DNA from 2 places in the Ferruginibacter albus genome. Region 1 is predicted to be linked to the other one. Evidence: riboswitches for the same ligand, from Rfam matches in the RefSeq annotation. Region 1 holds a riboswitch; the other holds the start of a gene.
What was found. A riboswitch is a leader RNA that binds a small molecule or an ion and turns the genes downstream of it on or off. The one in region 1 is predicted to bind cobalamin.

Region 1 (8,238 bases):
ACCACCAAACCTACAGCTTGTGTTAATGTAGATGTTGTTGATTCTGTGAAATTAATTCCGGTTATTTCTACATACATCACTGCGCAATTAGATTCATTAGCAGATCAATCTCAAAGAGCTGATGATAGCGTTTATTTGTATAGCAAATCAGATTCTATAGCAAAGATTGTTATTAATAACGCGGTTGCAGTAAACGATCTTACTCTTTTCAGAAGTCTCGGCGATTTAGAAGCAGTATATAATCAACCCATCTATTTTACTTATTGCGGAAGCGCTTCTAATTACAAAAGTATTTACACAGGCGATGCAGGACATATATATGCTGATACTCTTAATCAACCCAATGCAGGAACGGGCGTAAGCTTTCAGGGAAGCATCTATCCTTATGCTTATGGCTTACCTGATACATTCCGTGTAGCTGTTGTAGCTACTAATGTTAGCGATATTGGCTCGCAAGTATTGCAAAGTGTAGATGAAAAATCGTTTATCTTAAAATAGACTATAAAAATATTTGATATTTCAAAGGCTGATTCTTCAAAATCAGCCTTTTTTATTTTGTCACATTTGTCAACAACTTCTATTGAATTTGAAAACTCAGGCGGGCAGAGACTTCCGAAAAATTCAATGGTTTTTTTCAACATTTCGTTAATAAGTCCTTCACGAAAATTTAATATTGTATTGTAACGTTGTAGTGCATTTATGGTTGCGGCAAGTTTTTCAAACAAAGCCGTATTAAAAGGGAATCCGGTCGTACTCCGGAACTGTCCCCGCAGCTGTGAGTTCTTGGTAAAAGAAGGATCGTTGCAAAACAAATCTTTTACAACTTTTAATCAACAAGCCACTGTTTATGGTAGTGAGAGCTTGGTAAACGGGAAGGCAATTAAAAGATAGAATAAGTCAGAAGACCTGCCATAAATTCAAAAATCAAGAGTCATAATGCTTTCGGGTGAAGGGCAATGTACTGATACATGTCTAAGGGACTTTTTCTCTTTTGTATTCAGTGGTTTTTCTTCAAGAGCAGTTAGTTTGTTCAAGTATAAATAATTGTGCTATGCAGTACGAAAATGAGATCTTATTGAAAGAAAACAAAGACCGCTTTGTAATTCTTCCTATCAACTATCCCAAAGTGTGGGAGTTGTATAAAAAACATGAAGCGAGTTTTTGGACTGCCGAAGAAATTGATCTAAGTGCAGATCTAAAAGACTGGGCAAGCTTGAATGATGGCGAGCGTCATTTCATTTCGCATGTACTTGCTTTTTTTGCTGCAAGTGATGGAATAGTGAATGAGAACCTGGCAGTGAACTTTATGAGTGAAGTACAGTTACCTGAAGCAAGATGTTTCTATGGCTTTCAGATAATGATGGAAAATATTCATAGCGAAACCTATGCGTTGCTGATCGATACATATATTAAGAATCCCGATGAAAAGCATAAGCTGTTTCATGCTATAGATACCGTGCCCGCAGTAAAAAAGAAAGCCGAATGGGCTTTACGCTGGATCGAGAACGGAAGCTTTGCAGAAAGATTGGTAGCGTTTGCTGCAGTAGAAGGTATTTTCTTCAGTGGAAGCTTTTGTTCTATTTTCTGGTTGAAGAAAAGAGGCTTAATGCCGGGATTGACTTTCAGTAATGAATTAATAAGCAGGGACGAAGGGTTGCATTGTGAATTTGCGTGCTTATTATACAGCATGCTGCAAAATAAAATGACGCAGGACGAAGTGTATTCTATTATTAAAGATGCTGTAACGATAGAAAAAGAATTCATCACCGAAGCATTACCGGTTGACCTGATCGGAATGAATGCTAAGCTGATGCAACAATATATTGAGTTTGTTGCTGATCGTTGGTTAAGTGAATTGGGGTATGCTAAGATATACAACACTACTAACCCGTTCGATTTTATGGAGATGATCTCATTACAAGGCAAAACCAACTTTTTTGAAAAAAGAGTGGGCGATTACCAAAAAGCCGGAGTGATGAATACCACGGAAACGCAGACGTTCTCATTGGATGAAGAATTTTAGAAGTGAATAGTGAATGGTGAAAACAAAGATTTCTCCATTCGCTATTCACCATTAATATATACTAAACCATTAAACCCCATTGCTATGCATGTAATTAAAAGAAACGGTAAAACCGAGTCCGTAAAATTTGACAAAGTAACTGCACGTATAGAGAAACTTTCCTACGGCTTAAGCCCGATGGTGAATGTAATTGATGTTGCCAAAAAAACAATTGAAGGTATTTATGAAGGTGTACCTACAACGGAGCTGGATAATCTTGCGGCAGAAACAGCAGCATCATTAACGATTACACATCCTGACTACGCAATCCTGGCTTCACGTATTGCCATTAGCAACCTGCATAAAAATACAGTAAAATCGTTTTCAGCAACCATGCGTAAGCTGCATAATTATACCGATGATAAAACCGGTAAGCTTATGCCATTGATTGCAGATGATGTAATGCAAATAATAGAAGACAATGCTGACTTATTAGACAGCACTATTATATACGATCGTGATTTTGGTTTTGATTATTTTGGTTTTAAAACCATAGAAAAATCCTACCTCTTACGCATCAACGGAAAAATTGCTGAACGCCCGCAACAAATGTATATGCGTGTAGCGATCGGTATTCATAAAGCAGACATTGAAAGTGCCATCAAAACCTATCATTTGATGAGCGAACGTTGGTTTACACATGCAACACCAACATTGTTCAACGCAGGTACACCTAAACCACAGATGAGTTCTTGTTTCTTATTAACAATGAAAGAAGACAGCATTGATGGTATTTACGATACATTAAAACAGACGGCAAAAATTTCGCAAAGCGCCGGTGGTATCGGTTTAGCTATTCATAACATTCGTGCAACGGGAAGCTATATTGGCGGCACTAACGGAACAAGCAATGGCATCATTCCAATGTTGCGTGTTTTCAATGATACGGCTCGTTATGTAGATCAAGGCGGCGGTAAACGCAAAGGTGCATTCGCCGTTTATTTAGAGCCATGGCATGCAGATGTGTTCGAATTTTTGGATCTGAGAAAAAATCATGGTAAAGAAGAATTAAGAGCAAGAGATTTATTTTATGCACTATGGATCTGTGATCTGTTTATGAAGCGTGTAGAAGGAAATGGAGAATGGAGTTTGTTCTGTCCGAATGAAGCACCGGGCTTGAGCGAATGTTGGGGCAAAGAATTTGAAGACCTCTATACCAAATACGAAAAAGAAGGACGTGCAAGAAAAACAATTAAAGCACAAGAGCTTTGGTTTAAAATATTAGAATCTCAAATTGAAACAGGAACACCTTATTTGTTGTATAAAGATGCTGCCAACAGCAAAAGCAACCAGCAAAATTTAGGAACAATTAAAAGCAGCAATCTTTGTACAGAGATCATCGAATACACTTCTCCTGATGAAGTAGCGGTTTGTAATTTAGCATCTCTGGCATTACCTCGTTTTGTAATTGATGGGAAATTCGATCATCAAAAATTGTATGATGTTACATACCAGGTTACAAAAAATTTGAACGCTGTTATTGACAATAATTATTACCCTGTTGAAGAAGCAAGAAACTCCAACTTGCGCCATCGCCCGGTTGGACTGGGTGTGCAAGGTTTAGCGGATGTATTCATCTTATTGCGTTTGCCATTTGAAAGTGACCTGGCAAAGATGTTGAATAAGAACATTTTTGAAACCATTTATTTCGCTGCAATGACAGCAAGTAAAGACCTGGCAAAAATTGATGGCGCTTATGAAACGTTTAAAGGATCACCAACCTCACAAGGCATCTTCCAGTTTGATATGTGGGGTGTAACACCAAGCGACCGTTGGGATTGGGAAACACTGCGTGAAGAAGTTAAAACACATGGTGTAAGAAATTCTTTATTGGTAGCCCCAATGCCTACTGCATCTACATCGCAGATATTAGGCAACAACGAATGTTTTGAACCATATACTTCTAACATCTATACCAGAAGAGTATTGAGTGGCGAATTTATTATCGTAAACAAGCACCTGTTAAAAGACCTGGTTAGCCTTGGTTTATGGAATAATACAATGAAAAATAAGATCATTGCTGCGAATGGCTCTGTTCAAAACATCGATGAAATACCTTCAGATATTAAAGAGTTATATAAAACTGTTTGGGAGATCAAACAACGCAATATCATTGATATGGCCGCAGACAGAGGTGCTTATATCTGTCAATCGCAATCGTTGAATTTGTTTGTTGATAGTCCATCAACATCTAAATTAACTTCTATGCATTTTTACGCATGGAAAAAAGGATTGAAAACCGGTATGTATTACCTGCGTTCACAAGCAGCAACACAAGCAGTACAGTTTACGGTTGAAAAGCAAGCGAACATACAAGTAGAAATCCCAACAGCAAAAGTTAGTGCTCAGACTGAAACAACCAATGATGTAGAACCTACACAAGCTGATGGTCCGGTTTGTACCATGCAGGACGGATGTATCAGTTGTGGTTCTTAATTTATTTTTATCGATAATGAAAAAGGCTGTTCAAATGAACAGCCTTTTTGTTAGAATAACTTTTTTCCATCATTTAGACTATAGCTTCTCTTTTAATATTTTTTGCAACGAATATGGAACTTCAGAATTATGAGTTTTTCCATTCCAAATATCATATTCAAAAGAAAGATTGGGGTATTTCTTTGTATCGAAGAACTCTTTTGCCTGTTTAGTACTGTTTACTATTTTATTGAACTTTTCTTTCGATCCTGCTGTGAAATAGATATATATATTGTTAGTAAAACCGTCGTGGATTTTATTGAATTTATAAATGGAATAATTGTCAACCCACAAAGCAGGGCTCAATGCAAAATATTTTGAGAATAAATTATCATCTTTAAATAAACAGTAAAAAGCAAATAACCCACCTAATGAATGCCCGATAATAGAATTGCTATCAGTATAGGTTTTAAACTTTTTATTGATGGAAGGCACCAACTCTTCTTTTAAAAAAGAATAAAATTTTTCAGCTTGCCCATAATTTTTATTGCCTCGGACTATATTATTTTCTTTTATTGAAGGAAATATAAAATCTCTACGACGTAAAACATGATAATTGCCTATGTGTCCTATTCCAACAAAAATAGTAGCTTTTAAGCTCTCATTAAATTCGGATCCCGCAATAAGCCGTCTTAGATACTTTCCTGATTTTAAACCTGCATCGCAATAATAGACTACTTTATAAGCATTGTTAGTGTTGAAATTTTGAGGTAGTGATACATAGATATTAAAGCTATCTCCTGCATTTTTGGAGTATATTGTCTCCTTTTGAGTATTAAACTGCCCAAATGAAACCGAAGCTAAAAGCAAGTTGAAAAATAAAATAGAAATGAATTTCATCAAGGCTATATTAATTAAATTTACCTGAACTTTTTTATTGTTTTATTAATATTCAACTTTTACCAAAAACAGTGCCTGTGGCGGAACAGAAAAATCTGCTTTAGTTGAATCTTTGCTTTCAATAACTGAAATAAATTCCTCTAAGGATAATTTGCCGGTTCCTACTTTCAGCATGGTTCCTGCCAATCCACGAACCATTCCGCGTAAAAAACGATTAGCTTTTACATTATAAACGATCGTATCTTTTTCAATTAGCCATTCACTTTTAATAATGCTGCACAAAAAAGTTTTTACTTGCGTATTGCGTTTGGAGAAAGAAGTAAAATCATTATAATCAGTAAGGATATTTGCGGCTTCCTGTAATAATTCAATATCCAATTTATACGGAAAGTAAAATGCCCTGTCTGCTAAAAATGGCTCTTTATGCTGGTAAACAAAATATTTGTATTCACGACTGATCGCATCAAAACGGCAATGAGCATCCACCTTTGCTTCGTAAATTCTTTTTATTACAATATCTTCAGGAAGAATTGCATTTAAGTTATAAATGCTGTTTTCCAAAACAGATTCTTCAGGAAGATTATCTGCATCAAAATGAAAAAAATTCTGCAACGCATGCACGCCTGCATCGGTGCGTGAAGAGCCCGTCAGTTCAAAGCTTTCACGAAAAAATATTTGTAACGCCTTCTCTATTTCTGCCTGTATGGAGTTAGCATTTTGTTGGATCTGGAAGCCTGAATAATTAGTTCCTTTATAAGACAGTTCTATAAAATAACGAGGCATTTCTTATTGATTTACCAATGCTTTAAACTGGTTGATATAAGAGGATTCTGTTAACTGAGACTGCAAAGAACCAAAATTTTGCAGATCGGAAGTAAATGAATATGCCACCGTAAAGAACTTATATCTGCCGGCATCATTCAAAAATAAAACGCTTAGGTTTTTGATCTGCACGGTGTTAAAGCATTTTGTCTTAAAGACTTTTCTTGCCTGATTGATCATATCTTCATCATTCATTTCTGTTGCCATCTTCTTGCGTAGCTTATAAAAGTCTTCGTCCGATGCAATGTTTTTACAATCATTGCCTGTTATTTTATCGGTAACAACTGTTTTATCGATAGGTTTTGCAGCAGGAGTTAACGTATCTGTTTTTGCTTTCGCAACAGGAACTTCGATATCAGTAATAAACTTTTTATCCTGAGTAACAACAGAAGCTTTTGTCGCCGTTGTATCTTTTTGCTGAACTGTTTCTTCAACTTTAGTAAGGGGTTTTGGTTCTTCTTTCTTAACTATTTCTGTTGTTGGTTGAGATGGAGTAACGGCAATGCTTTTATCAGCGGGAATAAATACACGTACAGTATCTTTTTTATTATCATCCGTCACTACAAATACCATTTCGGTTCCTTCTGCAGTAGTTCTGTTCAATAATCTTTTAACCGTTGATCGTGTAACAATCGTTTGCGACTTGGGGGTTGGTGTTACTGCTATAGTTTCTTTCACTTCTTTTGGTGCAGGAACTGTATCCTTTACTGCTACGGTGGCAGTAGTTATTTCTTCTTTAACCGGCTCTTCTTTTTTAATTATTTCTTCCTGCTTGATCCTGGGATCATTCACAACCGTTGCCAGCATATTCGAAAAAGAATCCGTTCTTTCCTGTACCAACACATTGCTTTTAGGCGCAGGCTTATTTGCCATTACCATATCCAAAGTTTGCAAATTGAACAATCCCCAGCCTTTCTCGCCAAAATCTTTTAATAAAAATCCAAGGTCTTTTTTACTAACAGTGATGGTAAAATTTTGTTGAGGCGCAGTGTTTCCCGGGAAACCAATAGAAAAATTATAGGTACTGTCTACCAGCTTACCAAGAATAACATAACCCGATGCTGTAGAACTATAAATAGTTTTATCCGTCCGTACATAGAATGGCTGTTTATTGTCAGTTTGTATGTAAACAAAATGGGGCTGTTGTGCGGTAGCTCTAAAAACCAAAAAAAGAGAGAAAATCAGCAATGCAGGTTTCAATAACTTCATCAGCTTATAACTTTGGTCACAAATCTACTCATTAAAATCATCGGTTTACCATTTATCCAAAAAATGGTCTCTATTAATTGTACTAGTCTTATTTTTACACCTTATAAATTTTCCGATATGAAAAAAAATCTCGTAGTAGCATTCCTGGTATTTTCCAGTGTATCATTTGCGCAACCGGCAATGGATATTTACCGGGCAAGCGCCACCAAGATCAACGACCTGGTACATACCAAACTGGATGTAAGGTTTGATTATGCCAAAGCCTACATGTACGGCAAAGCATGGATAACATTAAAGCCTCATTTTTATCCAACGGATTCATTAACATTGGATGCAAAAGGCATGGACATTAAGGAAGTAAGCATGGTAAACGGCACTTCACAAAGTCCTTTAAAATACACGTACGACAGTACACAACTGCACATTAATCTTGGCAGGCTATACACTAACGGAGATAAATACACTATTTATATTGATTATACTTCCAAGCCAAATGAACGCAAAACTCACGGCAGTGCTGCTATAACAGAGGATAGAGGCTTATATTTTATTAATCCGACAGGAGAAGATAAAACCAAGCCTATTCAAATATGGACACAAGGCGAAACCGAAGCTAACAGCGTGTGGATGCCAACCATTGATAAACCCAACCAAAAATCAACAGACGAAATTTATATGACAGTGCCTGATAAATATGTTACGCTTAGTAACGGTTTATTGGTAAGTCAAAAGAAAAATGCAGACGGTACAAGAACGGATTACTGGAAAATGGATCTGCCACATGCCCCCTATTTATTCTTTATGGGTGTAGGCGATTATGCTATTGTAAA
Region 2 (8,238 bases), 770 kb from region 1:
TTGACAAAATAAAAATCTTCGGAAATCAGCAGTATTATAACACATCGACGTTCTATTCATCAAATTTCTGTTTCACCATTATTTAATTCACCTTTGTGCCATGTCATCATCCAGTGTTATGCATATTGCCATTTTTGCCAGCGGGGCAGGAAGCAATGCGCAAAAAATAATCGATAGGTTCAGAAGCTCATCTCACATTAAAATTGCTTTGATCGTTTGCAATAAAGAAGGTGCCGGCGTTTTGAATATCGCCAAAACCGAAAAGATCCCATCACTATTAATAAATAAAGAACGTTTTTTTAAAGGCGATGCTTATTTACCGGAATTAAAAGAACATCACATCGACTTTATAGTACTGGCAGGTTTTTTATGGAAAATTCCCCTGGCATTGATACAAGCCTATCCAAATAAGATCATCAATATTCATCCTGCATTATTACCTAATTACGGCGGCAAAGGAATGTATGGGCATTTTGTGCACGAAGCTGTAATTGCTGCTAAAGAAAAACAAAGCGGCATTACCATACATTATGTAGATGAATTGTATGACCACGGTAATATTATATACCAGGCAACCTGTGATATAGACGAAGCCGATACTCCTGATTTGCTGGCAAAAAAAATTCATGTATTGGAGCATTTACATTTTCCAAGAGTTTTGGGAGAATTGATAGAATTGCAAAATCGCAGTTAAAAAATTAACCCTTTGCTTAAATGAGTTTTTATTACACGAATTTTAGCGAATTACACGAATGAGATACCACAAAGGATTTTCGTTTTTAGGTTTTTTTCTTTTACTCATGCTCACCAATAGCAGCATGGCGCAATTCATCGTAAGTGGTAACGTGTATGACTCTTCCAAAGTTGTTCCCGTAAAAAACGTAATTGTCAAAAGCAGCTTTGGCAGTACAACAAAAACCGATTCATTAGGGCATTATGATATTATGGTGAGAGAGGAGGATTCTCTTACTTTTATTTATAATAACAAGTCTACTTTAAAATTTTCTGTTAAGCAAATACAAAACCTGGCACAATTTGATATTTCCTTACTGGTACGGGTAAACGAAAAATATAAAATATTAAAAGAAGTAAGAGTTTATAGTAATACATACCGACAGGATTCATTGGAAAACCGCATTGATAACAGAGATGTATTTGGTTATCAAAAACCTGGCATCAGCACTACCACAGACAGCTATTCCGGTGGTGCCGGATTAGACCTGGATGAGTTGATCAATGTGTTTCGCTTTAGAAGAAACCGCCAGCTGCAATCTTTACAAAAAAGACTGGAAGAAGAGGAGCAGGATAAATACATTGATTATCGTTTTAATAAACGATTGGTAAAAAGGATTACACGCTTGGACAGTGCAGAGCTGGACACCTTTATGAAGATCTATCGTCCTGATTATTTATTTACCAGCACCAGTTCTACGGTTCAGTTCTATCAATACATTCTCGATGCATCGTATCAATTTAAAAGCGAAATGCTGATGCAGAAAAAAAAGGAAGAACAATAAGTTCATCTCTCAAACAATCTTTATCCTGTATATTTGCCCCACGTTCTTTGCATACTACAATCAGATATTGGTTTCCCTAACCGGAATTAATAAGGAACCGTGTGAAAATCACGGGCTGTCGTGCAACTGTAAGTAACAAAAAAGTTTTGTCAATCAAATCCATTGTCTTGCCTAAGGCGAGATGAGAAGGAGACAAAATGTTACAAGCCAGGAGACTTGCCTATATCTTAATGACACAGCTTTCACGATATAAAGTTTGGTTGCGTATTGAAATTCTTTCCTGTAAGGGAAACGTCTGTCTATTCACCTTTTCTATTCTTTTATTGTACCGCTGTGCTGTTTGCAAATAGCATCATTAATTGTTTCACGATTTAAACAAAAAAAATGCAAACACACAATCTTGGTTATCCCCGCATTGGTAACCACCGCGAACTGAAAAAAGCCTGCGAGCAGTATTGGGCAGGCAAAATTTCTGCAAACGAATTGCAGCAAACTGCACGAAGCATTCGTGTACAAAACTGGGAAGCACAAAAGAATGCCGGCATTGATGTAATTCCCTGTAATGACTTTTCTTTTTATGATCATGTATTAGACACCTGCCTGATGGTAGGCGCTATTCCCAAGCGCTATCATGACCTGTTAATTCAAAAACAATTGTCCGAGGTCGATCTGCTTTTTGCTATGGCAAGAGGTTATCAAAAAGACGAGTATGATATTACGGCAATGGAGATGACCAAATGGTTTGATACCAATTATCATTACATCGTCCCGGAGTTTTCCATCAATCAAAGCTTTACTTTTTTTTCAGAAAAAGTTATTAATCAATTTAACGAAGCAAAGAGAGAAGGATATACTGCAAAGCCTGTTTTATTAGGCCCGGTTTCATTTTTGTTATTAGGTAAAGAGAAAGAAAAGGGCTTTCATCGGCTTGATTTGATCAATAAATTATTGCCTGTTTACAAAGAAGTAATTAAGAAATTGGATGATGGCAATGTATTTTATTTACAGTTAGATGAACCTTGCTTGTCATTAAATCTTACAGAGAAAGAACAGCAGGTATTTACAAATGTTTATAAGGAATTGCAGAAAGAGTTTTCGCATATACATTTTATTGTAGCCGGCTATTTTGAATGTTACGGAAAAAATTTACAAACAGCAGTAAGTCTTCCTGTTAAAACATTGCATTTGGATTTAGTGCGTTGTCCATCGCAGTTAGATGATATTCTAACAAACGAATTCATTCAATCGAATAAACAACTTTCATTGGGTATAGTTGATGGTAGAAATATCTGGAAGAACGATTTTGAACAATCATTGACAATCATAAAAAAAGCAATTGCAGCAATTGGTAAAGAACGCTTGTGGATCGCTCCGTCATGTTCTTTATTGCATACACCATGTGATTTAGATTTAGAAACAAACGAACTATGCCTTCCTTTAACAGTAAAAAACTGGATGGCATTTGCTAAACAAAAATTAGATGAAGTAGTAACATTAGCAAAGCTCGCAACCGACGAACCTTCTGAGCAAGCATTAAAAGCATTGGAAGAAAATAAGCTGGCAATAAAAGATAGAAATACCTCTTCATTAATTCATAAACCAAATGTAAAGTCAAGAGTTCAACATTTAACAGCAAAAGATAACCAACGTGAAAGTGTATTTGCAATAAGAAAACAATTACAACAAGAATTATTACAACTTCCATCTTTCCCAACAACAACCATCGGTTCTTTTCCTCAAACAAAAGAAGTAAGAAGCTGGAGAGCCAAATGGAAAAAGCAGGAATTAACTGATAATGAGTACAATAATCTATTAAAAGCAGAAACAGAAAAAGCCGTTCGCTGGCAGGAGGAAATTGGTTTGGATGTTTTAGTGCATGGCGAATTTGAACGCAATGATATGGTGGAATATTTCGGCGAACAATTAGCAGGATTTGTTTTTACAGAAAATGGTTGGGTGCAGAGCTACGGAAGCAGATGCGTAAAACCGCCTGTTATTTATGGCGATGTGTATAGACCAAAACCAATGACCGTTGAATGGAGTGAATATGCACAATCACTTACTAAAAAATGGATGAAAGGGATGCTAACCGGGCCTGTTACGATTTTACAATGGAGCTTTGTACGTAATGATCAGCCTCGCAGCGAAACCTGCACACAAATTGCTCTGGCAATAAGAGATGAGGTTGTTGATCTTGAAAAAGCTGGAATAAAAATTATACAAATTGATGAGCCGGCAATAAGAGAGGGCTTACCGTTACGCAAAGAAAACTGGCAGCAATATTTGGATTGGGCGGTTCGTGCATTTCGCATTTCGGCAAGTGGTGTGCAGAATAGTACACAAATACATACGCACATGTGTTACTCCGAGTTTAATGATATCATTAAAAGTATTGCCGATATGGATGCGGATGTCATTACGATTGAAACATCCCGTTCGCAAATGGAATTATTGGATGCATTTGCTTTATTTAAATATCCAAATGATATTGGCCCGGGCGTATACGATATTCATTCGCCACGTGTACCATCTAAAATTGAAATGATGGAACTAATGGAAAAAGCAAAAGCAGTTGTTCCGGGTGAACAATTGTGGGTAAACCCCGATTGTGGTTTAAAAACCCGCGGCTGGGATGAAACAAAAACCGCATTAACAGAAATGGTGGCAGCAGCAAAAGAATTAAGAGAAGCTGTTGCGGCAACCGTATAATTTTAATCCATGACGGGCTGTATATTTATAGCCTGTCATTTTAAATTTTTTTGTTTGAAGAAGCACGAAGAAAAATATTGTCCACGTTGTAAAGCTGTATTTGAGTGTAAGGTTGGTGATATCGTTAATTGCCAATGCGGTGCTGTCACAATATCTGACGAAACAAAAAGATTTTTACAAAAAACACGATATGATTGTCTTTGCAACAATTGTTTACGACAGATCAACGAAATGGTAAAATTCAGCCATCAACATTCTTTTCCTTTACAAAAAGAATTGCTGGTGGAAGGGCTGCATTATACTATGGAAAAGGGCTTATTTGTTTTTACAGAATTGTATCATATTCAAAGAGGTGCTTGTTGCGGCAACAATTGTAAGCATTGTGCTTACGGTTATCAATAAAATTTTTTTACTGTTTACGTATCAATTTTAATCTTACCAGTAAGGTATATACCCTACAACCTGCACAAAAAGCCAGAAAAGATTCCAGGAAAGCAAAAGCTGCAAATATTATTGAAAGCACTATTACTGTTTTAGAAAACCCTGTAATAATAAAAACGAATACTGCCAGCGATAAAACAAATCCTATTCCTGCAGCAAATCTTTTAGGAGCCTGATCGATAGGCTTATTAGGAATGTTTAATTTTTTTACTACAGCTCCACTCAAAATATTCAAAGGGCTTATCTTCCCATACTTAAATGCACGCAGAAAAAAATCCACCGTTAAAAAAGCAAAAACAAAATGTCCGAATTTATTTAATAGTAATGCTGTTACAACCAACAAAAACACCCACAGAGCTGTTAAGCGAACCCTGTTTTCATTAACCGGTATAAGATCAACCGGACAATCAATAGAATTTGCCATAATACATAATTTAATAGTCTATTAATTTAGCAGGCTTTGTAAAGTTATACCAAATATCTCCTTAACCGCTAATATTATATAAATACAATATCTTCTGTACTTTTGTTCAAATCATTTACAACATGGAACAAACAACTTTAGGAGTTGGTACCCGCTTACAACATACTCAATTTGGACCCGGGGTTATTGTTGGCATTCGTTACGCAACTTATCTTATCTCCTTCATTAATCATGGAATAAAAGAAATCGATAAAACCGATCCGCAATTAGATGAGATCATTCCTGAGAATGCAAGTGTTGAGGTTGAAACCGTTTCGGAAACAGAAAAATCTTTATTAAAGATTTTGCGTTTATGGGGTGGCGTTAGCGAAGTTGTTTCTTTAGGAGATCGTTGGAAAGGCGGCACTTTATTACTGCAGCCTTATGACAAAACACAAAAGGCGAAAGAAATCCCGATTGAAGATTTTTTTCACAAAGTAGTAATGTTAAGAGACAGGCTACGAGTATTGGAGCAAAATATCAATAGCAATAAAAAACTAAATGATGAAGAAAAAGTAAACATCCAGCAATATATTACCCGTTGTTATGGTTCGCTTACTACCTTTAATGTGTTGTTTAAAGATAAAGAACATTGGTTTGTGGGTGAGAAAGGAAGCAAAGAAGATTAAGAAAATTAATGGACAGTTCAATTAATTATATTGTACTTTACAAACAATCCTTTATAAAATGTTATTCAACTCATTTGAGTTTATTATATTTTTTGTTGTTGTTACTATATTGTATTTTCTTTTAGCGTTTCGTTATAGGTGGCTGTTATTATTATCGGCAAGCTGTTTCTTTTACATGTTCTTCAAACCGGAGTATATCTTAATACTCTTGTTTACTATCATAATTGATTATTATGTAGGTATTTTTTTGGAAAGAACAGCGGATCAAAAGAAAAGAAAAAGAATTTTGGTTATTTCTTTAATTGCCAACATTTCAATATTGGCAGTTTTTAAATACTATAATTTTATTAACGATAACATTACAGGACTAGCTTCTCTATTAGGTTTTAAAAATCATATTCCTTATCTGCATATGATATTGCCAATAGGGCTTTCGTTTCACACTTTTCAAGCCATGAGCTATACAATAGAAGTGTATAGAAAAAATCAACATTCAGAAAAACATTTTGGCTACTATGCTTTATACGTAATGTATTACCCACAATTAGTGGCGGGGCCCATTGAACGTCCTCAAAATGTATTGCATCAATTTAAAAAGAAATATTTTTTTGATTATGATCGCGTAGTATCTGGACTTAGACAAATGCTCTGGGGTTTTTTTAAAAAAATTGTTATTGCAGATAAATTCGCCCTTTTTGTAAATACCTATTATTCTAATTTACATGAGACTTCCTCTAGTTCAATATTCCCTATCCTCTTTTTTTCAATACAGATATATTGTGATTTTTCCAGCTATTCAGATATAGCATTAGGGGCATCAAGGGTTATGGGAATAGAGTTAATGAAAAATTTTAACTACCCATATTTTTCAGCTTCCATTACAGAGTTTTGGAGAAGATGGCATATATCTTTATCGAGTTGGTTTAGAGATTATGTGTACATTCCATTAGGAGGAAGTCAATCAAGTTCAAAATGGAAAATCTATAAAAATTTAATGATCGTTTTCATGATTTCCGGTATTTGGCACGGTGCAAACTGGACATTTATTGTGTGGGGAGCTCTACATGGTCTATTGGTTATTGCTGAAAGGATCTTTAAACTTGATAGGAATAAAGGAATACCGGCAACATTAATAACCTTTTCTATTGTTAGCCTTATTTGGGTGTTCTTTCGTGCAGAAAATTTTTCCCAGTCTTTACAGATTTTTAATAATTTAAAATATTGGAATTTCAAATACTCAGAAGGGCAGGAAGTTGGTTCGCTGATCACTTACTTAGGATTAATCTTATTTTTATTTGTTATAGAATTTATACAAAACAGAAAAAAAGTTATTACCATTTTCGAACTTATAAAACCAAAATGGGCAAGAATGATTTGTTATGTTGCCATCGTTGAAATTATTCTAATTAGCTTTAATAAATCCATCGCACAGCAATTTATTTATTTCCAATTTTAAATTTATGCGTCGTTTTATAAAATCTCTTTCTATTCTGGCGGCAATTTTTGTTGGGTATAAACTAATATTATTTGGTGCCATTATGTGGTGCAAATCCTCCCCATACAATGTTACTGCAAATTATAGGGAAAGAGACTATGGAATTAATTCTGCCAAAAACTTTATAATTGTTGGCACCTCAAACGTAAAGGCAAATTTTGACTATAACAGAATAAATAATCAATTAAATGGCTTTACAGCAAGATCGTCATCATTGACGTCTCCATGGGGATTATATTTAATGTTAAAGAATGCAAAAGCAAATAGCACATTAAATGATATTATGTTGTTTGATTTTACGTATAATATTTACGAAGAAGATAATTTTCTTCCAGCCAATACAGCTGTGTATGGATGTTTGTCTCTGGAAGATTATAAATCTGTTTTAAAATTTTCTCCAAAAATTCTTTGCAAATATTTAATTAACCAATCTGTTTTAAATTCAAACCTAATTACTTATTTTGAACTCGTATTCAATAATTGGAAGAACTCTACTAGTTCTGTACTTAACCCATTGGGGAAAAATGAATTATTAATAACACAAACTCCACATAATGGAAGTTTTTTAGATTCCTATTTCGATTGCTCTTATCCTTACAAAGCAAAAGAACAGCGAGTAGGGAATGAACTAAATATGACTTACATTAAAAAAGTAAAGAATTATATCGATGCTAATTTTAATCAGCCGCACTACTACTATCTTCCTGAGTTAAATAAAAATAATTATTCTTTTAGAACTACAGAAATAGACACTTTGGCAAATATCTTTTCTACAATAAATTCATTTTCTAGCAGCCAGTTCTTAAACAATCAAATGGATGTTCCACATTATCATCTCAATAAATGTGGTGCAACAGCAAATACTACCACTTTATTAAATTATCTTAAATCAGCTGATTATTTGCCAAAGGGATCAATAAAATAATCTACATTTAAGAGAATTTTAATTAGCTTTTATTCGTAACATTAAAATACCCTTATTAT

Region 2: another riboswitch for cobalamin. It lies ahead of metE (5-methyltetrahydropteroyltriglutamate--homocysteine S-methyltransferase); the one in region 1 lies ahead of K9M53_RS13145 (ribonucleoside-diphosphate reductase small subunit).

What each region holds. Positions count from the first base shown of each region.
Region 1 covers NZ_CP083388.1:3,067,273-3,075,510, forward strand. Annotated here, with positions in the region: gene K9M53_RS13140 (hypothetical protein) at 1-498, shown strand, start outside; cobalamin riboswitch at 684-928, shown strand; gene K9M53_RS13145 (ribonucleoside-diphosphate reductase small subunit) at 1,052-2,023, shown strand; gene K9M53_RS13150 (ribonucleoside-diphosphate reductase subunit alpha) at 2,033-4,498, shown strand; gene K9M53_RS13155 (alpha/beta hydrolase) at 4,577-5,377, opposite strand; gene truA (tRNA pseudouridine(38-40) synthase TruA) at 5,423-6,160, opposite strand; gene K9M53_RS13165 (DUF4476 domain-containing protein) at 6,164-7,408, opposite strand; gene K9M53_RS13170 (M1 family metallopeptidase) at 7,526-8,238, shown strand, end outside.
Region 2 covers NZ_CP083388.1:78,476-86,713, reverse strand. Annotated here, with positions in the region: gene purN (phosphoribosylglycinamide formyltransferase) at 101-694, shown strand; gene K9M53_RS00380 (hypothetical protein) at 753-1,517, shown strand; cobalamin riboswitch at 1,569-1,755, shown strand; gene metE (5-methyltetrahydropteroyltriglutamate--homocysteine S-methyltransferase) at 1,902-4,226, shown strand; gene K9M53_RS00370 (cysteine-rich CWC family protein) at 4,281-4,628, shown strand; gene K9M53_RS00365 (DUF4395 domain-containing protein) at 4,636-5,091, opposite strand; gene K9M53_RS00360 (hypothetical protein) at 5,214-5,759, shown strand; gene K9M53_RS00355 (MBOAT family O-acyltransferase) at 6,007-7,215, shown strand; gene K9M53_RS00350 (hypothetical protein) at 7,220-8,179, shown strand; gene K9M53_RS00345 (SPFH domain-containing protein) at 8,237-8,238, shown strand, end outside.